DNA from 3 places in the Devosia yakushimensis genome. Region 2 is predicted to be linked to each of the others. Evidence: predicted binding sites of a transcription regulator. Region 2 holds the regulator's gene; each other region holds the start of a gene.
The links. Region 2 encodes LexA, which represses DNA repair genes until DNA is damaged. Its sites were predicted from a motif close to TGTTCNNNNTGTGTTCNG; they were not measured.

Region 1: the regulator LexA is predicted to act here: its motif matches at 4,935-4,952, upstream of QQL79_RS14970 (DNA recombination protein RmuC).
Region 3: the regulator LexA is predicted to act here: its motif matches at 4,390-4,407, upstream of recA (recombinase RecA).

The regions. Positions count from the first base shown of each region.
Region 1 covers NZ_BSNG01000001.1:3,090,386-3,097,310, forward strand. Annotated here, with positions in the region: gene QQL79_RS14945 (DNA polymerase III subunit gamma/tau) at 1-724, shown strand, start outside; gene QQL79_RS14950 (YbaB/EbfC family nucleoid-associated protein) at 721-1,044, shown strand; gene recR (recombination mediator RecR) at 1,225-1,821, shown strand; gene QQL79_RS14960 (dienelactone hydrolase family protein) at 1,960-2,850, opposite strand; gene QQL79_RS14965 (hypothetical protein) at 2,942-3,430, opposite strand; gene QQL79_RS14970 (DNA recombination protein RmuC) at 3,498-4,910, opposite strand; gene def (peptide deformylase) at 5,035-5,550, shown strand; gene fmt (methionyl-tRNA formyltransferase) at 5,729-6,649, shown strand; gene truA (tRNA pseudouridine(38-40) synthase TruA) at 6,652-6,925, shown strand, end outside.
Region 2 covers NZ_BSNG01000001.1:1,361,325-1,368,249, reverse strand. Annotated here, with positions in the region: gene moaC (cyclic pyranopterin monophosphate synthase MoaC) at 1-477, shown strand, start outside; gene QQL79_RS06790 (molybdopterin molybdotransferase MoeA) at 474-1,676, shown strand; gene lexA (transcriptional repressor LexA) at 1,785-2,498, shown strand; gene QQL79_RS06780 (YybH family protein) at 2,528-2,878, shown strand; gene QQL79_RS06775 (IlvD/Edd family dehydratase) at 2,929-4,725, opposite strand; gene QQL79_RS06770 (2-dehydro-3-deoxygalactonokinase) at 5,026-5,946, shown strand; gene QQL79_RS06765 (2-dehydro-3-deoxy-6-phosphogalactonate aldolase) at 5,960-6,571, shown strand; gene QQL79_RS06760 (SMP-30/gluconolactonase/LRE family protein) at 6,568-6,925, shown strand, end outside.
Region 3 covers NZ_BSNG01000001.1:1,005,218-1,012,142, reverse strand. Annotated here, with positions in the region: gene QQL79_RS04840 (DMT family transporter) at 1-354, shown strand, start outside; gene alaS (alanine--tRNA ligase) at 394-3,039, opposite strand; gene recA (recombinase RecA) at 3,232-4,308, opposite strand; gene ribB (3,4-dihydroxy-2-butanone-4-phosphate synthase) at 4,458-5,576, opposite strand; gene araD1 (AraD1 family protein) at 5,769-6,764, shown strand; gene QQL79_RS04815 (aldo/keto reductase) at 6,832-6,925, shown strand, end outside.

The DNA of each region.
Region 1 (6,925 bases), 1.7 Mb from region 2:
GGTGGCGCGGGCCAATAATGGCCTGCAGGCCGCCGAAATGGCGCTGATCCGGCTGGCTTATGCTGCCGACCTGCCGAGCCCCGACGACCTGATCGCCAAGCTCAGCAACCAGCCGGCGCCAGCCCCTGCCCTGCCGCAAGGCAATGGGATGATGCCGCGCGGCCCCTCGGGTGGCGGGCCATCGGCACTGCGGGTCGAGGCGCCGCAATTGGTGCGCACGGAAGCCATCGCACCACAGACCCAGCCGCAGGCAATGCTGCAGCCGCAGGTGGCCCCCCAGCCATTGGTGCAGCCGGCGCTGGCGAATGTCGGCAGCTACAAGGACCTCATAGCCCTGGCCGGCGCCAAGCGCGACATTATCGTGCGCATGGCGCTGGAAGGCTCGATGCGGCCGATTTCGTTCGAGCAGGGACGGATCGAGGTGGCGCTGGCCGATGGGGCCGATCCCGGCATCATCGCGACGCTTTCGGCGCGGCTGCAGGCCTGGACCGGCGAGCGCTGGCTGATCACCGTTTCGAGCAAGCCGCCCGAAGGGCTGACCATCAAGCAGGAACAGGCCAAGCGGGTGGAGGCGGCGCATGCCGCGGCCCATGACGATCCGCTGGTGCAGGCAATTCTCGAAACATTTCCCGGGGCCAAGGTGGTTAATGTCAAGCTGCGCGAAGACGCGCTTGCGGCGACGCCCGACCTGCCCCCGCCCCCACCTGAAGAGGACGACGAATGAAAGACATCATGGGCATGATGAAGGCCGCCAGCGAGATGAAAGGCAAGATGGAGGCCATGCAGGCCGAGCTTGCCGAGCTCGTCGTCGAAGGCCGCTCGGGCGGCGGGCTGGTCGTGGTCTCGCTATCGGGCAAGGGTGAGCTCAAGGGCCTCAAGATCGATCCGAGCCTGTTCAAGGAGGACGATGTCGAGGTGCTCGAGGACCTGATCGTGGCGGCGCATAACGACGCCAAGGCCAAGAGCGAAGCGGAAATGCAGAAGAAGATGTCCGAGGTGACGGCAGGGCTGCCGATTCCGCCGGGGATGAAGTTTCCGTTTTAGGTTTTCCTTCTCCCTTTGCGGGAGAAGGTGGCGCGCAGCGCCGGATGAGGGGTTGCGTCCACAAGCATTCAAGCATGGGTGGGCGCAGTACCTCTCACCCTGAAATTCTGCTGAACGCAGAATTTCTGTCCCTCTCCCACAAGGGGCGAGGGAAGTACGCTCAGTGGTGACAAAAAAAAAATGGCCTCCGGCGGACCTGAGATTGAACAATTGATCCAGTTGCTGGCGCGGTTGCCGGGGCTGGGGCCGCGGTCGGCGCGGCGGGCGGTGTTGCAGCTGGTCAAGAAGAAAGAGCAGCTGATGATCCCGCTTTCGGCCGCGCTCGACCGGGCGGTGGAAGCGGTGCGTAGCTGCGAGGTTTGCGGCAATATCGATACGATGAGCCCCTGCTCGATCTGCGCCGATCCGCGCCGCAATGACAGTGGCATGCTGATCGTGGTGGAGGATGTGGCCGACCTCTGGGCGCTGGAGCGCGCGGGCGTGGGCGCGGTCAAATATCACGTGCTGGGCGGGGTATTGTCGCCGCTCGACGGGGTGGGTCCGGAGGACATCTCGATCGAGGCGCTGCTGGGGCGGGCGCATGAATTCCGCGAGATCGTATTGGCCGTCAATGCCACAGTCGAGGGGCAGACCACGGCCCATTACATTACCGATAGGCTGGCTGGATCGGGCGCCAAGGTAACGCGCCTCGCCCATGGCGTGCCGGTGGGCGGGGAGCTCGATTATCTCGATGAAGGCACGTTGAGCCAGGCGCTCCGGGCGCGGACTGAGATCTAGAGCAAAGGGCCGGCTCGACCATCGCCGCTTCGAGAGGCTGAGCCCAATATTGTGGCTCCCGTCACCCCCTCCCGGCCTTCCCCATCAAGGGGGAGGTGCTGGTGCAGTGGGTGGGGTGAGTTGGAGGCTGCACCCCTTTTAGGCCAAAGCCTCCTTGAACAGCCCAATCGTCCGCGACCAGGCCAGGTCGGCGGCGGCTTTGTCGTAGCGGGCGGCGCTGGTTTCGTTGTTGAAGGCGTGGTTGACGCCGTCATAGACGAAGAGTTCGTAGTCGGTGCCCGCGGCCTTGAGGGCTTCCTCATAGGCCGGGATGCCTGCATTGATGCGGTCGTCGAGCCCGGCATAATGCAGGAGCAACCGCGCCTTGATCTTGGGCACATCGGCCGCAGCCGGCTGGCCGCCATAATAGGCGACGCCGGCGGCGAGATCGGGCGAGGCGACGGCGAGCGCATTGACGGTGCCGCCGCCCCAGCAGAAGCCCATGGCGCCCACCTTGCCATTCGCGCCGTCCAGGGTCTTGAGATAGGCAATAGTGGCGACACCATCGGCGGCGACCGCTGCGGGATCGAGATTGCCGAAAAGGGCGCGGGCGTCGTCCTCATTGGCCGGCGTGCCGCCCTGATCGGACAGATAGTCGGGGGCCAGCGCGATGAACCCTTCCAGAGCCACACGGCGCGTCACATCCTTGATGTGGGGGTTAAGACCGCGGTTTTCGTGGATGACGATGACGGCGCCGAAGGGACCGCCCTCCTTGGGGCGGGCCAGATAGCCCTTCATCTCGCCATCGGCGCCGGCATAGGTGATGTCGGAAATGGTGAGACGATCGTCGGTTTCGGCGGTGAGGCCCTGCGCCTGGGCATTGGACGCCATGAGGCCGGCGGCGGCAGTAGCGGCGGCCATAGAGCCGGCCAGCTTGGCCAGATTGTCCATGAACTTGCGGCGGTCGAGGGAGAGATGGGTATAGTCATCGAACAGCGCGATCATTTCCTGGGTGATCTGGGGCTGCTCGGCGGGGTCGCGATCGGTCATGCTATCCTCCTCCTGTTTGCCGAGGCAGGATAGAGCCGCGCGATGGTTACGGGCATGACCATCGCGCAATTGTTACAGGCCGCCGCAGCGGTCAGTGCAGATCCTTTTCCGGATGGAATTCGTCGCTGCCATCCCAGGGGTTCTCCTCTACAGGGCCGACATCGTCGTCCTCGAAGAATCCCTCCTCATCATCACCTTCGATCGCATGGCGGGCATCTTCGTCATCAGGTGAGAGCATGTCGAGCCGGTCGTCGCGATCGAGCGGGGCATCCAGGTCGGCATAGTCGCTGGTGTCGTCGGCATTGGCGATGGTCGCGCTCAATTCGTCGATGGCGCGATCGAGTTCGTCCAGCATGGCCGCCGGGTCCTGATCGCCCCAATCACCGCTCTCGCGAATGGCGGCCTCGTCGCGCATTTCGCGCAAGCGGGCCAGGCGCTCCATGGCGGGGCGATCGTCGCCATAAAGCAAATCCTCGATTTCACTCTGGCTATAGGGCTGGGCAATGCCCGGCTGGTCGGCGTTATCGAAATTGGTTTCCTGCGGCACCATGGTGCCGTGATGGTCATGATGCTGAGCCATTGTCGTCTCCCATGTTGATCAGCTGCGTGGCTGTACAACGCGGGAAGTGGCGAGAGGTTCGATCGGCTCAGGAGAGGTCGCCGGGCTCCTCGCCCACCAGCCGCAGGACCCGCACATCTTCAGCGCCGCCATCCCAGCCGGCGGGGAGTTGCTTACTGGATTTCGCGCCCAGTTCGCGCAGCATTTCGACCTGGCGCACAACGCTGCCCTTGCCAGACAATTGCCCCTTGGCATCGGCAAAGCTTTGCTGGGCGCGGTCGATATGGGTGCCCATCTTGTCCATGGTGGCAAGGAACCCCACGACCTTGTCGTAGAGCGAACCGGCGCGCGAGGCGATTTCCTCGGCATTCTGGTGGCGCTTTTCGATATCCCAGACATTGCGCACGGTGCGCAGCACGGTCATCAGCGTGGTCGGCGTCGTCAGCATGACACCACACCTCATGCCCTCTTCGACCAGGCCCGGTTCCTTTTGCAACGCGGCTGCGAGGGCCGATTCGATGGGCACGAACATCATCACGAAGTCCATCTTGCTGCCGGCGTGCCGCTGATAGGTCTTGTCGCCCAGCGTGCGGATATGGCCGCGGATGGAGGCGATATGGGCCTGCAAATGCTGTTGGCGGGTGTCGTCCTCGCTTGAGGTATAGGCCTCGAAGGCGGTGAGCGAGACCTTGGAATCGATGACCAACCGGTCATTATTGGGCATCAGCACCTCAACATCGGTGCGCACGCGCGAACCGTCCTCGCCGGTATGGCTCTGCTGGGTGACGAATTGCTCGCCCTCGCGCAGGCCCGAGCGTTCGAGGATGGTGGAGAGGATCATCTCGCCCCAGGCGCCCTGCGACTGTGAATTACCCTTGAGGGCGCGAGTGAGGTTGTTCGCCTCGGTAGTGATCTGGATGTTGCTTTCGTAGAGCGCGCGGATCTGCTCGCCCATGGCGGAGCGATCCTTGATCATATTGTTCTGGAACTCGACGATCTTCTCGTTGAGCGGCTTGAGCAGCACATCAACCTGCTCGCGGTTCTGCCTGGTAAAGGTCTCGCTATGGCTCTTGAGCACGTCTCCGGCGATGGATTTGAACTCGTCGGTCATCTGCTGGCGGGCATCGAGGAAACGCGCCAAATTGGCCTCAGCCTGCTTGGTCTGTTCGGCCATGCGGGCGCGGAGGGCCGAAACTTCGGTCAGGAGGTCGGCGGTTTTCTCGCGCTCCCTGTCGAGCTGGTCGACACCCCGCTCGCGCTCGACACGCACCTGATGATCAAGCGCCTGGATGCGCGCGTCGCGGTCGGCGAGCTGTTCGAGAAAACTGGTGCGCAATTGTTCGGCCGCCAATTGGCCGGCTGCTTCGGCCCGCCGGGTGCTGGCGCGCATGGCGGCCAGTAACAGGCCGACAATCAGCAGCGCCAGCACCGCGCCAGCGCCGATGGCGGCCTGCGCGACCGTGACAGGCACCTCACCGATGGTGAAAAGCAGAGTATCCATCCAAATCTTTTAAGCCGATTCGTTCGTTCGCGAAATGTTCTAGACGCAGCCGGTCCCCAGAGTTGACCCAGGGGCGGAAAATACCATATCGAAGGCAATTCCTGTTTCGCTGGACGTTTCACCCATGGCTATCCGCCCGATCCTTGTCATTCCCGATGCGCGCCTGCGCGCCGTTGCCGACCCCATTATCGAGGTCGATGACGAGATCAAGACGCTGGCCAAGGACATGCTGGAAACCATGTATGACGCGCCCGGCATCGGGCTGGCCGCGCCCCAGATCGGGGTGATGAAGCGCATAGTGGTGATGGATCTGGCGGGCGAAGGGGAAGAGCCGGCGCCGATGGTGCTGATTAATCCCGAAATCACCAAGTTCGGCGAGGAAATGCAGGTGACCGAGGAAGGGTGCCTGTCCATTCCCGAGCTGTTCTACGAGGTGGAACGGCCGAGCACGGTTACGGTCAAATATACCGATCTGGATGGCAAGGACGTCACCAAGGACGCCGATGGCAAGCTGGCCGTCTGCATCCAGCACGAGCTCGATCACCTCGATGGCGTGCTTTACATCGATTATCTCAGCCGGCTGAAGCGCGACCGGGTGATCAAGAAATTTGACAAGGCGGCCAAGCGAGCGGCTGGCTGATTTTGCCTTCTCCTTCCCCCTTGCGGGAGAAGGAGACTCGCGTAGCGAGACGGATGAGGGGTCGGCGATCTCTCCAATGCGCTGCGTTTGCGGCAGCAAATCCTCACCCTGATATTTCTGCTGAACGCAGAAATATCGTCCCTCTCCCACAAGGGGCGAGGGGAAGAAGGAGCCTCATATGCGCGTTGTATTCATGGGTACGCCTGAATTTTCCGTGCCCACGCTGACCGAGATCGTTTCGTCGGGGCATGAGGTGGTTGCCGTCTATACGCGGGCACCCAAGCCGGCGGGGCGCGGGCAGGAAGAGCGCAAATCGGCAGTGCATGTGGCGGCCGAGGGATTTGGCATTCCGGTGTTTACGCCCCGCTCGCTCAAGGGGCTGGATGAGCAGGGCGTGTTTGCGCTGCATGATGCCGATGTTGGAATTGTCGTGGCCTATGGGCTGCTGTTGCCCAAGGCGATCCTTGAGGCACCACGCATGGGGTGTTTGAACCTGCATGGTTCGCTCCTGCCGCGCTGGCGGGGCGCAGCGCCGATCCAGCGGGCGGTGATGGCAGGCGATAGCCAGACCGGCGTCATGGTGATGCAAATGGATGAGGGGCTCGATACCGGCGCGGTGGCTGTGGGCGAGGTCATTCCCATCGGGCCGGATATGACTTCGGGCGAATTGCACGACCAGATGATGCGGGTGGGTGCGGACCTGATGGGCCGGGCGCTGGCGGCGCTGGAGCGGGGGAGCCTCGATTTCAAGCCGCAGCCGGAAGATGGCGTGACTTATGCCAAAAAGATCGAGAAGGCCGAGAGCCGGATCGACTGGTCGCTGCCTGCCGAGGCAGTGCATAACCATATTCGCGGGCTGTCGCCGTTTCCGGGGGCGTGGTTCGAGGTAGAGCTGGGCGGCAAGCGGGTGCGGGTCAAGGTGTTGCGGTCGAGCCTGGTGGAGGGGTCCGGCGCGCCGGGCGCAGTGCTGGGGGATTTGACCATTGCCTGTGGCAGTGGGGCGGTGCGGCTGGTGCAGGTGCAACGCGAGGGCAAGTCCGCCATGGATGCGGCGACGTTTTTGCGTGGGGTTGGGGCTATGCCGGGGACTGTCCAGTAGCCATGCCGCGCTACAAGCTCACAGTGGAATATGACGGCACGCCCTTCTCGGGCTGGCAGCGGCAGACGAGTCGGCCAAGTGTGCAGCAGGCGCTGGAAGAGGCGATTGAGCGGTTTTCCGGCGAGGCCGTCACCACGCAGGCGGCGGGGCGGACCGATGCGGGGGTGCATGGGCTGGGCCAGGTGGTGCATTTTGACCTCGGCAAGGCATGGGACCCGTTCCGCATTCGCGAGGCGCTGAACTATCATTTGCGGCCCGATCCGGTGGCGATCATTG
Region 2 (6,925 bases):
GAGGCCAGGCTCACCCATCTCAACGAGCGCGGCGAAGCCCATATCGTCGACATCGGCGACAAAGCCTCCACCAAGCGCCGCGCCGTCGCCCAGGCCCGCGTCATCGCCCAGCCGGCCACCATCACTGCCATTATGGGCGGGACCCTCAAAAAAGGCGACGCCCTGGCCGTGGCCCGCATTGCCGGCATCATGGCCGCCAAAAAGACCTCCGAGCTGATCCCGCTCTGCCATCCGATCCCGCTCACCAAGGTCAGCGTCGACATCTCGGCCGAGAGCGGCACCGCCATCCGCATTGAAGCCGCAGCCGAAACCACCGGCCAGACCGGCGTTGAAATGGAAGCCCTCGTTGCCACCTCCACCGCCGCGCTGACGCTTTATGACATGGCCAAAGCCATCGACCGCGCCATAGTCCTCACCGACATCTGCCTCCTCGAAAAGTCCGGCGGCAAATCCGGCGACTTCGTACGCACACCATGAGCCTCTTACCCGTCGAAGCCGCCATCGCCGCCATTCTCGCGCGCGTGCCCGCCGTACGCCCCGAAATCGTCGTCCTGGCTGACGCCAATGGCCGCGTCCTGGCGCAAACCCTGTTCGCGACCCACGACCAGCCCCCCTTCAATGCCAGCGCCATGGATGGCTATGCCGTCCGCGCCGCCGACATCACTCCCGGCCACCGCCTCACACTGATCGGCATATCGCAAGCCGGCGCCGGTTTCCCCGGCAGCCTGGCCGCAGGCCAATGCGTCCGCATCTTCACCGGCGCCCCGGTTCCTCCCGGCGCCGACGCCGTTATCATGCAGGAAGAAGCCACGCCAAACGGCAATCTGGTGACCTTCGCCGAACAGCCCAAGCCCGGCCGCAGCATCCGCGCCATCGGCAATGACTTCGCCACCGGTGATGCCCTGATCGAAGCCGGCGCCCGCATGGGCCCGATGCAGCTGGCCGTAGCCGCCGCCGCCAACGCCCCCGCGCTTACGGTTGCCACGCGCCCCCGCATCGCCCTCCTCGCCACTGGCGACGAACTGGTGCTGCCCGGCTCGCCCCTCGCACCCGACCAGATCGTCGCGTCCAACAGCTTTGGCCTCGCCCCCATGCTCGCCCCCTATGCCGCTGAGGTCACCGACCACGGCATTGCCCGCGACGACCGCGCTGCCCTGCGGGCCAAGCTCGAATCAATCTTCGCCGCCGAGCCGGACATTCTGATCACCACCGGGGGCGCCAGCGTGGGCGACCACGATATCGTCCAGGACGTGCTGCTCGAACTCGGCGTGACGCTGGATTTCTGGCGCATCAATATGCGCCCCGGCAAACCGCTGATGTTTGGCACCCGCGGCAAGACGCTGATTTTCGGCCTGCCCGGCAATCCCGTCTCGGCCATGGTCACCGCCACCGTCTTCATCAAGCCGGCTCTGCGCAAATGGCTCGGCTATGCCGAACAACCCAATTGGCGCCTGCCTTTGGCCGGCCCCACCCCGCCCAATTCCGCGCGCCGCCACTTCATGCGCGCCCAGCTGGTGCATACGCCCACCGGCCCCGAGCTGATGCCAATCTCCCAGACTGACAGCGGCCACACCTCATCCCTGTCCAACGCCGATATGCTGATCATCCAGCCAGAATTCGACCCCGGCGCCCCCGCCGGATCGACAGTCGAATCCATCCAGATCGACGCCTTTTGACTGTCTAGCCAAGAAAATCACGATGGGGCCGCTGGGGATATTGCGGAACATAACTGGAACACGTATAGTCGTTCTGCCTATGTTCCGAATCCCTGTGGAAGGCCGCCAATGCTGACGCGCAAACAACACGAGCTGCTGATGTTCATCCACGAACGGATGAAGGAAAGCGGCATCCCCCCCTCATTCGATGAAATGAAGGACGCCCTCGATCTGGCTTCCAAATCCGGCATTCACCGCCTGATCACCGCGCTTGAAGAGCGCGGTTTCATTCGCCGCCTGCCTAATCGGGCCCGAGCGCTCGAAGTGGTCAAACTCCCCGATTCGATGAACCCCTCGCTGGGCGGCCGCAAGGCGCGCTTCGAGCCATCGGTCATCGAGGGCACGCTGGGCAAAGTGTCCAATCCGCCGGCCCGCAAATCCGCCGGCGAAGATTATGCCCGGCCGATCTCCATTCCCGTCATGGGCCGCATCGCCGCCGGTACGCCCATCGAGGCCATCCAGACCCATTCCCACACCATTTCGGTCCCCCCCGAGATGCTGGGCGCGGGCGAACATTACGCGCTTGAAGTACGCGGCGATTCCATGATCGACGCCGGCATTTTCGATGGCGACACCGTCCTCATCAAAAAGCAGGAATCGGCCAGCACCGGCGAAATCATCGTCGCCTTGGTCGATGACGAGGAAGCCACCCTCAAGCGCCTGCGGCGCAAGGGCAACACCGTCGCGCTCGAAGCCGCCAACCCCGCCTACGAAACCCGAATCTTTCCGCCTGATCGGGTCAAGGTCCAGGGTCGGCTCGTCGGACTATTGCGAAAATACTGATTGTGGATCGCGCCACGCCTGAGGCGGTGATGGCAGCCTATGCCGAGCGTATCAATCGGCACGACTTTGAGCTGCTAACGCCGCTGATCGACGATGACGCGACCTTTTGGTTTAGCTCTGGTTCCTATCGTGGAATGGAAGCGGCGCGAGCCGCTTTCGAGCGCACCTGGCAACGCCTGGCTGATGAGACATATTGGCTGCAAGACCTGCGTTGGATCGCCAAAGCCGATGAGGCAGCATGCTGCATCTACAGTTTTCATTGGCAAACAACTCTCGAGGGGCAGATCATCCGTGGGAGTGGCAGGGGGACGACCGTCCTGGGCAAGCGGGATGGCATCTGGCGCATTCTGCACGAGCATTTGAGTGCCTTCCCCGAATAAAAAAAGGCCCGCCGATCGGCGGGCCTTTCTGCTTCAAGAGCTGGGTGTGCCTAGTGGTTGTCGCGCGGAACACCATTAGTCTGGGCAATCCGTTGGTATTTCTCGGCTGGCTTGAGAATGGCGCCGTCGCCAAGCTGGCCAACGATGCCACGCTGGATTTCCTGCCAGGGCGTCTGATGCTTGGGATATTTGTATCCGCCAGCCTCAGCCAGTTCCTGCCGCCGGGTGGCGATCTCGGCGTCGGAGATCAGGATATCGGCCGTACCCTTGTTGAGGTCGATCCGCACCTGGTCCCCGGTCTTGAGGATGGCGAGATTGCCGCCCGCCGCCGCTTCCGGCGATGCATTGAGAATCGAGGGGGAGCCCGACGTGCCCGACTGGCGGCCATCGCCAATACAGGCCAGCGAGTGAATGCCCTTTTTGATCAGGTAATCAGGGGGCCGCATGTTGACCACTTCCGCCGCGCCCGGATAGCCGATCGGCCCGGCGCCGCGCATGAACAGCAGCGTATTCTCGTCGATCGCCAGCGACGGATCGTCGATCCGGTGGTGATAATCCTCCGGACCATCGAACACCACCGCCTTGCCCTCGAACATGCCGGGGTGAGCCGGATTGTTGAGGTAGCGATCGCGGAACTCGGAGGAGATCACGCTGGTCTTCATGATGGCGTTGTCGAAGAGATTGCCGCGGAGCACCAGGAACCCGGCCTCGGTCTTGAGCGGATTGTCGAAATGCCGGATGACCCTGTCATCCTGGATCGGCGTATTGCGGCAATTCTCGCCAATGGTCTTGCCATTGACCGTCGGCGCATTCTCGCGGATCAGGCCCTGCCCCATCAGCTCGTTGACCACCGCCGGCACGCCGCCGGCATGGTAATAATCCTCGCCCAGATATTCGCCGGCCGGCTGCAAATTCACCAGCAGCGGCACCTTGTGCCCATAGGTCTGGAAATCCTGCAATTCCAGTTCCACGCCAATATGCTTGGCAATGGCCTGGATATGGATCGGCGCATTGGTCGAGCCGCCGATCGCGGAATTGACCACGATCGTATTGATGAAATTGTCCTTGGTCAGGATGTCCGAGGGCTTCAAATCCTCATGCACCATGTCCACAATGCGTTTGCCGGTGCGATAGGCCATTTCCTGACGATCGCGATAAGGCGCGGGGATCGCCGCCGAACCCGGCAGTTGCATGCCCAGCGACTCGGCCAGCGAGTTCATCGTCGTGGCCGTGCCCATCGTATTGCAATAGCCCGTCGAGGGCGCCGAAGACGCCACCAGTTCGATGAACTGGGCATAATCGATCTCGCCGGCCGCCATCATCTGGCGTGCCTTCCACACAATCGTGCCCGAGCCCGTCCGCTCGCCCTTGTGCCAGCCATTCAGCATCGGCCCGACCGACAGCGCAATTGCCGGAATATTGACCGTCGCCGCGCCCATCAGCATGGCAGGCGTGGTCTTGTCGCACCCAATGGTCAGCACCACGCCATCCAACGGATAGCCGTACAGCACTTCGACCAGGCCCAGATAGGCCAGGTTCCGGTCCAGCCCGGCCGTCGGACGCTTGCCGGTTTCCTGAATCGGATGCACCGGGAATTCGATGGCAATGCCGCCCGCTTCGCGAATGCCTTCGCGCACGCGCTCGGCCAGCACGATGTGGTGGCGGTTGCACGGCGAAAGATCGGACCCGGTCTGCGCGATGCCGATGATCGGCTTGTCCGATTGCAGCTCTTCGCGCGACACGCCAAAGTTCATGTAACGCTCGAGATAAAGCGCCGTCATATCTGGATTGTCAGGATTATCGAACCAAGCGCGCGAACGCAGCTTCTGGGGCTTGCTGGCAGTCATTTCCTCATACCTCACTGTCCGCGCTGGCGGATCGTGCCTCAACGATTGCAGCTTTCTAGCATGCCCATAGCGAGAGTGAACGGAATTCTGCCAAAAAATCATACTTTTTAGAGGCGCGGAAAAAAGCCCTGTGCAATGTTCCGAAACGCGTCTGCTCGCTTACCAAATGAGGAGACGAAACCATGCGGCTTGGGCCCTTCTTCTGTCGCGCCGGCAGCCACAGATTCTGGCTGGCTCCACCGGCGCTCTACGATTAGGGTCGCCCCGCCGGGATAAGGCATGCGGCTCAGGGGGAGTGATTTGACTGATATTGTGGATTGGGTCGCCGTTGATTGGGGCACCTCGAACTTGCGCGCCTGGGGCATTGCCGCCGATGGCGCGGTCACATTTTCGCGCAATTCCCCCAAGGGCATGGGTAAACTCACGCGCGAGGACTATCCCGCCGCGCTGAGCGAATTGCTCGACGGGGTCACCGGTACCCGCGCCGGCTCCATTGATGTGCTGGTCTGCGGCATGGCCGGCGCCCGCCAAGGCTGGCTCGAAGCGCCCTATCTCGAAGCCCCCACCGATCTGCGCCACCTGCTCGCCGGCGCCGTCCAGCCCGCCATGCCGAACACCCGCTTCGCGGTCTCGATTCTGCCCGGCGTCTGCCAGAAAAACGGCGCCGACAATGTCATGCGCGGCGAAGAAACCCAGTTACTCGGCCTCGCCGCCCTCCGCCCCGGCTATACGGGCGTGGTCTGCATGCCCGGCACCCATTCTAAATGGGCCCAGCTCAGCGGCACCCATATCGACCACTTCGCCACCGCCATGACCGGCGAATTGTTCGAAATCCTCAGCACTCATTCCGTGCTGCGCCATTCCCTCAATGGCCCGCTCGACGGTCCCGCCCGCGCCGAAGGCTTTGTTGCCGGCGCCGAAGCCGGCCTTGCGCGCCCCCAGGACTTGCTCGGCCAGTTGTTCCAGGTCCGCGCCGGCTCGCTCCTGTCCGGCCGCGCGCCCGATTGGTGCGCCGGCTTCCTGTCCGGCCTGTTGATCGGTACCGAGATCGGCAGCAATCGTCATCTCATCGGTGCCGAACCTGTGCCATTGATCGGCTCGGCCGCACTTTGCGCGCTTTATGCCGATGTGCTCGCCAAAACCGGCGCAACAGGCATCCCCGTCGATGCAACAGATGTGGTGCTGGCTGGTCTCAAAGCCGCCCGCAGCGCCATCGCCTGATCGGAGTTACCCCATGAATCATCGTCACATCATCGCCATCCTGCGCGGCATCACGCCACCCGAAACCGTCGCCGTCTGCGAGGCGCTGGTCGCCGCCGGGATCACCATGATCGAGGTGCCGCTCAATTCCCCCGACGCGCTGACCAGCATTGCGCTGGCCTCCAACGCCCTGGGCGACCAGGCCGCCATCGGCGCGGGCACCGTGCTCACCAAAAAGCAGGTCTGGGCTGTGGCCGATGCCGGGGGCACCTTCATCGTCTCGCCCGACACCAACAAAGCGGTGATCGAGGAGAGCGTGCGCATCCAGCTGCTCTCCTATCCCGGCGTATTCACCCCCACCGAGGCCTTCCGCGCCATCAAGGCGGGCGCCACCGGCCTCAAATTCTTCCCCGCCGAGGTGCTGGGCGCCAAAGGCATCAAGGCCATGAAGGCCGTGCTGCCACCCGAAGTCCCGGTCTATGCCGTGGGCGGGGCCAATCCCGACAATTTCAGCGAATTCTTCGCCGCCGGCTGCACCGGCTTTGGCCTGGGCACCTATATCTACAAGCCCGGCATGGACGCTGCCGCGGTCGCCGAGCGCGCCGCCACGGCCGTTGCCGCGTATGACACGGGCATGGCCCAATGACCCAGACGGCAAAGCTCCTGCTCGATAGCCAATGCGCCCTGGGCGAAGGCCCGATCTGGCATCCTGGCCGCCAGCAGCTGTTCTTCTTCGACATCAACGAGCAGACACTATTCGCCGTCACCGCCGCAGGTGAAATCGCCGATAGCTGGCTGTTCAACGAAATCGTCGCCGCCGCTGCGATTATCGATGACCACACCCTGGCGCTGGCCACCGAAACCGGCCTCAAGCAATTCGATCTCGCCACCGGCGGCATGAACCGCATCAACGAAATCGAAGCCGGCAACGCGCTGACCCGCACCAATGACAGCCGCGTCCATCCCTCGGGCGCGTTCTGGATCGGCACCATGACCAAGG
Region 3 (6,925 bases), 360 kb from region 2:
ATTCAGGTGCTCTATTCAGGCCTGTTCAATGGCCTGCTGATGCTCCCGGTCTTCGTGGTGCCATCGCTTGAGCAATTGGCCGTATTCCTCGGAATTGGCCTGTTGGGCGGCACGGGCGGCCTGCTGCTCATTTCCGCGGCCAAGCGCTCGCCCGCCAATCTGGTGGCGCCGGTGCAATATAGCCAGTTGATCTGGGCCATCGTATTCGGCGCGGCATTCTTTGGAGAATACCCCGATTGGGTGGCCATTGTCGGCCTCGTCATCGTGCTATCGGCCGGATTGGCCAATGTGCTGAGCGAGAAGATGAAGATCGTCTGGAAGCCCCGGCTCTTCTTTTATCGGACCGGGCTTTAGCGACAGACCCCGCCGCGCGGCGGGGTCTGATGCTTTCGCTTAGAGTGCTGCCCTGACGGCAGCGATGGCCTCGGCAGCCTTGGAGCCATCGGGTCCGCCGCCCTGCGCCATGTCGGGCCGGCCGCCGCCGCCCTGCCCGCCCAGAGCCAGTGTCGCCAACTTGATCAGCTCGCCTGCGGCATAGCGGGCGGTGAGGTCCTGCGTCACACCGACAGCCACGGTACCCTTGCCGTCCTCACCCTTGAGCACGACGGTAACGACGCCCGAGCCGATGCGCTTCTTCTCGGTATCGACCAGGCCCTTCACGTCCTTGGCGGCAATGCCCTCGACCGTACGGCCAACATAGATGACGCCATTGATCGTCTCGTCTGCCGCAGCGGCCGGTCCGGAGGCGCCGCCACCCAGAGCCAGCTTCTTGCGGGCATCGGTCAGCTCGCGCTCGATCTTCTTGAGGTTCTCCTGCAGGGCTCCGATACGGTCGAGCACTTCATGGCTGCCCGAGCGCAGCAGGCCGGCTGCCGCATTGACGATGGCGACATTGGTATTGCCCCGATGCCGCGCTGCCTTGCCGGTCAATGCCTCGATACGGCGCACGCCCGCACCCACCGCGCTCTCGGCGACGATGGAGACAAGCCCAATATCGCCGGTGCGGCGTACATGGGTACCGCCGCAAAGTTCCACCGACCAGCCCAGGCCATTGCCGGTGGGCTCGCCCATGGCAACGACGCGAACTTCATCGCCATATTTCTCGCCGAACAGAGCGCGCGCACCCGATTCCTTGGCTTCTTCCACGCCCATCAGGCGCGTCTCGACCGGTGCGTTCTGGAGCACGATGGCATTGGCGATATCCTCGACCTCGGCCATTTCCTGCTCGGTCACAGGCTTGGTATGCACGAAATCGAAACGCAGCCGGTCGGGCGAAACCATGGAGCCCTTTTGCGCGACATGGTCGCCCAGGACAATGCGAAGCGCTTCATGCAGCAGGTGCGTGGCCGAATGATTGGCACGGATCGAGGACCGCCGCTCGTGATCGACCAGCAATTCCACGGGCTGGCCGAGCTTCAGGGTACCGCTGGCAACCTTGACCTTATGAGCAAAAACGCCGTGGAATTTCTGCGTATCGGCAACATCGGCCGAGACGCCCTCGCCTTTGAGCACACCGCTATCGCCGACCTGGCCGCCGCTTTCGCCATAGAAGGGCGTCTGATTGAGAACGACAAAGCCCTCATCGCCGGCGGTCAGCGAGGAAACCTCGACGCCGTCCTTGACCAGCGCCTTGATCTCGCCTTCGGCAATTTCGGTTTCGTAGCCCAGGAACTCGGTGGGGCCGAGCTTGTCGGCCAGCCCATACCAGACGGTATCGGTTGCCGCTTCCCCCGAACCGGACCAGCTCTTGCGTGCCTCGGCCTTCTGCTGGGCCATGGCGGCATCAAAGCCGGCCTGATCGACACTGATGCCGCGCGAGCGCAGGGCATCTTCGGTCAGATCAAGCGGGAAACCATAGGTGTCATAGAGCTTGAAGGCGGTCGAACCGCTCAGCACCTGCCCCTCGGCCAGGTCCTTGCTCTCGTCAGCCAGGATCTGCAGGCCGCGGCCAAGCGTCTTGAGGAAGCGGCCTTCCTCAAGCTTGACCGTCTCGGTGATCATTGCTTCCCCACGGCTGAGCTCGGGATAGGCCTGGCCCATCTCGCGCACAAGGGTCGGTACCAGCTTGTGGATCACCGGCTCGCTCGCGCCCAGAAGGGTGGCGTGGCGCATGGCGCGGCGCATGATGCGGCGCAGCACATAACCGCGCCCTTCATTGGAAGGCAGCACGCCTTCGGCGATCAGGAAGGACATCGAGCGCAGGTGATCGGCAATGACGCGCAGGCTGCGATTGCCTTCGCCATTGACATCGGCGCCGGTTGCCGAGGCAGCGGCACTGATCAGCGCCTTGAACAGGTCGATATCGTAATTGTCGTGCACGCCCTGCATGACGGCAGCCACGCGCTCAAGGCCCATGCCGGTATCGATCGAGGGGCGCGGCAGGCCGGTGCGCGACCCGTCGGCATGCTGCTCGAACTGCATGAAGACGAGATTCCAGATTTCGATCCAGCGATCGCCATCTTCCTCCGGCGAGCCCGGAGGGCCGCCCCAGATGTGATCGCCATGGTCGTAGAAGATTTCCGAACATGGACCGCAGGGACCGGTATCGCCCATCTGCCAGAAATTGGACTTTGCACCGAGCCGCACGATGCGATCCTCGGACAGGCCGGCAATCTTCTTCCAGAGTTCCATGGCCTCGTCATCGTCCTGATAGACGGTGACCATGAGCTTGTCCTTGGGCAAGCCCCAATCCTTGGTCAGCAGATTCCAGGCCAGCTCGATCGCGCGATCCTTGAAATAATCGCCAAACGAGAAATTGCCGAGCATCTCGAAAAAGGTGTGATGCCGTGCGGTAAAGCCGACATTGTCCAGATCATTGTGCTTGCCGCCGGCGCGCACACATTTCTGCGCGGAGGTCGCGGTCGAATAGGGCCGCTTTTCAACGCCGGTAAAAACGTTCTTGAACTGCACCATGCCGGCATTGGTGAACATCAATGTCGGATCGTTGCGCGGCACCAGCGGGCCCGATGCCACGGCCTCATGACCATTGCGGGCGAAGTAATCGACAAAACTCGAGCGGAGATCGTTTACGCTGGTCATCAACAGGCTTTCATCGGAATGGCGCCATGCGCCGCAGAAGGTCGGGGGGCTTTCTATCGCGCGGTTTGCGCCTCTGTCCAGCATTGCGGCAGCAAGAGGGCATTTGTCATTGGCCGCGATGCCAATGGCGCCAAAAGAAAGGAGGCAGCGCTTGCGCGCCACCTCCACAAAACCGGCATGGGAAAGGACGATCTATTCGTCGCTATCCGCACCATCATCGTCCCCGCCGGACACCAGCAGAACTTCACCAAGCAGGCCGGAACTTTCACGCACACCGCGCTCGATCGTTGCCGCTGCCTCGGGATTGTCCTTGAGGAACTGCCGCGCATTCTCACGGCCCTGCCCCAGGCGCTGGCTATCCCAGGAGAACCAGGCGCCGGACTTCTCGACAATGCCCGACTTGACGCCAAGGTCGATCAATTCGCCAGTCTTGGAAATGCCTTCGCCATACATGATGTCGAATTCCACCTGGCGGAACGGCGGAGCCAGCTTGTTCTTGACCACCTTCACGCGGGTCTGGTTGCCCACGATCTCTTCGCGATCCTTGATCGCGCCGATACGGCGGATATCGAGACGAACCGAAGCATAGAATTTGAGCGCATTACCGCCCGTCGTAGTTTCGGGCGAGCCATACATCACGCCGATCTTCATGCGAATCTGGTTGATGAAGATGACCAGGCACTTCGACTTGGAGATCGAGGAGGTCAGCTTGCGCATGGCCTGGCTCATCAGGCGAGCCTGTAGACCAGGCAGCGCGTCCCCCATTTCGCCTTCGAGTTCGGCACGCGGCGTCAGCGCAGCCACCGAGTCGACAACCAGCACGTCGATGGCGCCGGAGCGCACCAGCGTATCGGTGATTTCGAGCGCCTGCTCGCCGGCATCGGGCTGGGAAATCAACAGGTCATCGACATTGACCCCGAGCTTGCGGGCATAGATCGGATCGAGCGCATGTTCCGCGTCGACGAAAGCACAAATGCCACCGGCGCGCTGCGCCTCGGCAATGACATGCAGGGCCAGCGTGGTCTTACCCGAGCTTTCGGGCCCGAAAATCTCGACGATTCGGCCCTTCGGCAGGCCGCCAATGCCCAAGGCGATGTCGAGGCCGAGCGATCCGGTGGAGATGGCCTCCACTTCGATCGATGCAGCCTCGCCCAGCCGCATGATCGAGCCCTTGCCGAAGCTGCGCTCGATCTGGCCGAGCGCTGCGGCAAGTGCCTTGTCCTTATCCATAGTTCCACCCTCAACAACGCGAAGCGGCGAGCCAGCCATAGTTCTCTCCTTATTTCACGCTCTGGGGGGCCGCGCAACGCGTTGGCACCGCAGGTCGCTGTCCATTTAATGTGCCCTATTTGTTCTCATTTTGTTTCCAAAGTGTCAAGTGGGGAACCGGAACAAAATAAGAAAGGCACCTGAAGGGGTCAGGAGAGCAGAATCGTTTCGCCGATCTCGAGCCCAAAGCCGCCCAGACCGACATATTGGCGCCCCGAAGTCGTCATCAGGGCGATGGATTGGACACCGAGATCGCGCAGCATCTGCGAGCCCACGCCAATCTCGCGCCAGCCCTTCATGCGCTTGACCGCGCTGCCATGATGCTCGCCGCCCTGCCCGTCCTGTGTCGGGGAGCGACGGCTATCCTCTTCGCGATCCCCGGCGGAAGCGCCGCGCAGCAACAGAACGATGCCGGTGCCGCCCCGCGCGACGATCTCCGCAACAGCACGCTCAATGGGATCGGCCTCGCCGGCCGCGCGCGCCAGCAGATCGCGCAGCGGCTGTTCCCGGACGATGCGGCAAGGCACATTGCTCTTGCCCTCGACATCGCCCAGCACCAGCGCCACTTGCTGCACCGGATCGAACGGGGTCTGATAGGCATAGGCAACCGCCGGCAAGCCGCTGACCATGGTGGGAACCACGGCCTGGCGCGACAGGAATTTCTCCTGTGCCAGGCGATAGGAAATCAAATCCTCGATCGAGATGATCTTGAGGCCGTGCTCCTGGGCAAAGGCGATCAGTTCGGGCAGACGCTTGACAGTGCCATCGTCATTGACCACTTCGGCCAGCACGCCGGCCGGCTCAAGGCCAGCCATGCGCGAGAGATCGATACCGGCTTCAGTATGGCCGGAACGGGCCAGCACGCCGCCCTCCCGGGCCAGCAGCGGGAAGATGTGACCCGGGCGGATGAAGTCGCCAGCATGAGCATTGCCCCCGGCCAGCGCCCTTATGGTGGCGGTTCGTTCAGCGGCGGAAATACCCGTGGTCATGCCGACCCGGTAATCGACCGTCACGGTAAAAGCCGTGCGGAACGGATCGATATTATTGGCGACCATGGGATCGAGATTGAGCTCGGCCGCGCGGGCCGTTGTCATCGGCACACAGATAATGCCGCTGGTATGGCGGATCATGAAGGCGATCTTTTCGGGCGTCGCCTTGCCGGCCGCCATGATCAGGTCGCCCTCATTCTCCCGGTCGGTGTCGTCCACCACAACCACGAGTTCGCCTGCGGCAATCGCCGCGAGTGCGCTTTCGACGCTGTCCAGCATGGCAAAGTCATCCCCGGCGCCGCCCTGGCGCTGCCCCCGATATAGAGACGCCAGCGACCTCGCACAATCCAAAGCAGGGTCTATGGTGGCGCGAGATTTCATTAGTATGATTTTTGGGCTTGCCTAGTGTGCCCCTCTTGCGTTCTATGCCTGCCAGTTTGGCCCGCCGGGCCTCTCCGCGGGAGGACACAAATGAATCTGATCCAATATTTCGATCTCAACGGCGAGCGCGCCGTCGGCGCCGTCCAGGGCGAGGTGACCCGCCAGGTCAATGGCGCCAGCAGCGTCTACGGTCTGGCCCAGGCGGCAATCGCCGCCCAATCGGGCATGGGCGCGCTGATTGCGCAGCAGGGATTGGGCGAAACTGTCGATAAGGCAGCCCTGTTGGCCGAAGGCCGGCTTCTGGCGCCGATCGACCATCCCGACCCGGCCCATCTTTATGTCACCGGCACCGGCCTCACGCATCTGGGGTCCGCCGCGACGCGCGATGCCATGCACAAGTCCAACGGCACCAAGACCGAGGACAACCTGACCGATTCCATGAAAATGTTCCGCATGGGGCTGGAGGGCGGCAAGCCCGCCGATGGCAGCAAAGGCGTGCAGCCGGAATGGTTCTACAAGGGCAACGGCTATACCGTCGTCAATCCCGGCCACCCCATCCCCTCGCCCAGCTTCGCCCTGGACGCTGGGGAAGAACCTGAAATCGCCGGCATTTATCTCATCGACCACAATGGCCAGCCCCGGCGACTGGGCTTTGCCCTGGCCAACGAATTCTCCGACCATGTGACCGAACGGGTCAACTATCTCTATCTGGCGCATTCCAAGCTGCGCGCCTGCTCGTTCGGACCGGAATTGCGGCTGGGCGATCTGCCGGCCCATATCGAGGGCAAATCACGCATCTGGCGCGATGGCCAGGTGATCTGGGAAAAGCCATTCCTCAGCGGCGAGGATAATATGAGCCACACCATCGCCAATCTGGAATATCACCACTTCAAATATGAGCTGTTCCGCAATCCCGGCGATATCCATGTGCATTGTTTCGGCACGGCAACGCTGAGCTTCGCCGATGGCATTTCGACCAGGCCCGACGACATTTTCGAGATCGAGGAAGCCCAGTTCGGCGCCGCCCTGCGCAACCCGATCCGCATCGAAACCGAACACCCGGTAATCATCGGCAACGTCTACTAGGACCAATCGCAGCGTCTTTACGGCGGCCAACTAACATGTCAGTTATCCTCCCATCTGGGAGGAGACTATGGCGGCACGCACATTCGAGACGCGCCAGATCGGCAAAACCGGTCTGGAAATCACCACACTGGGCCTTGGCTGCGCGTCCCTGGCCGGCATTT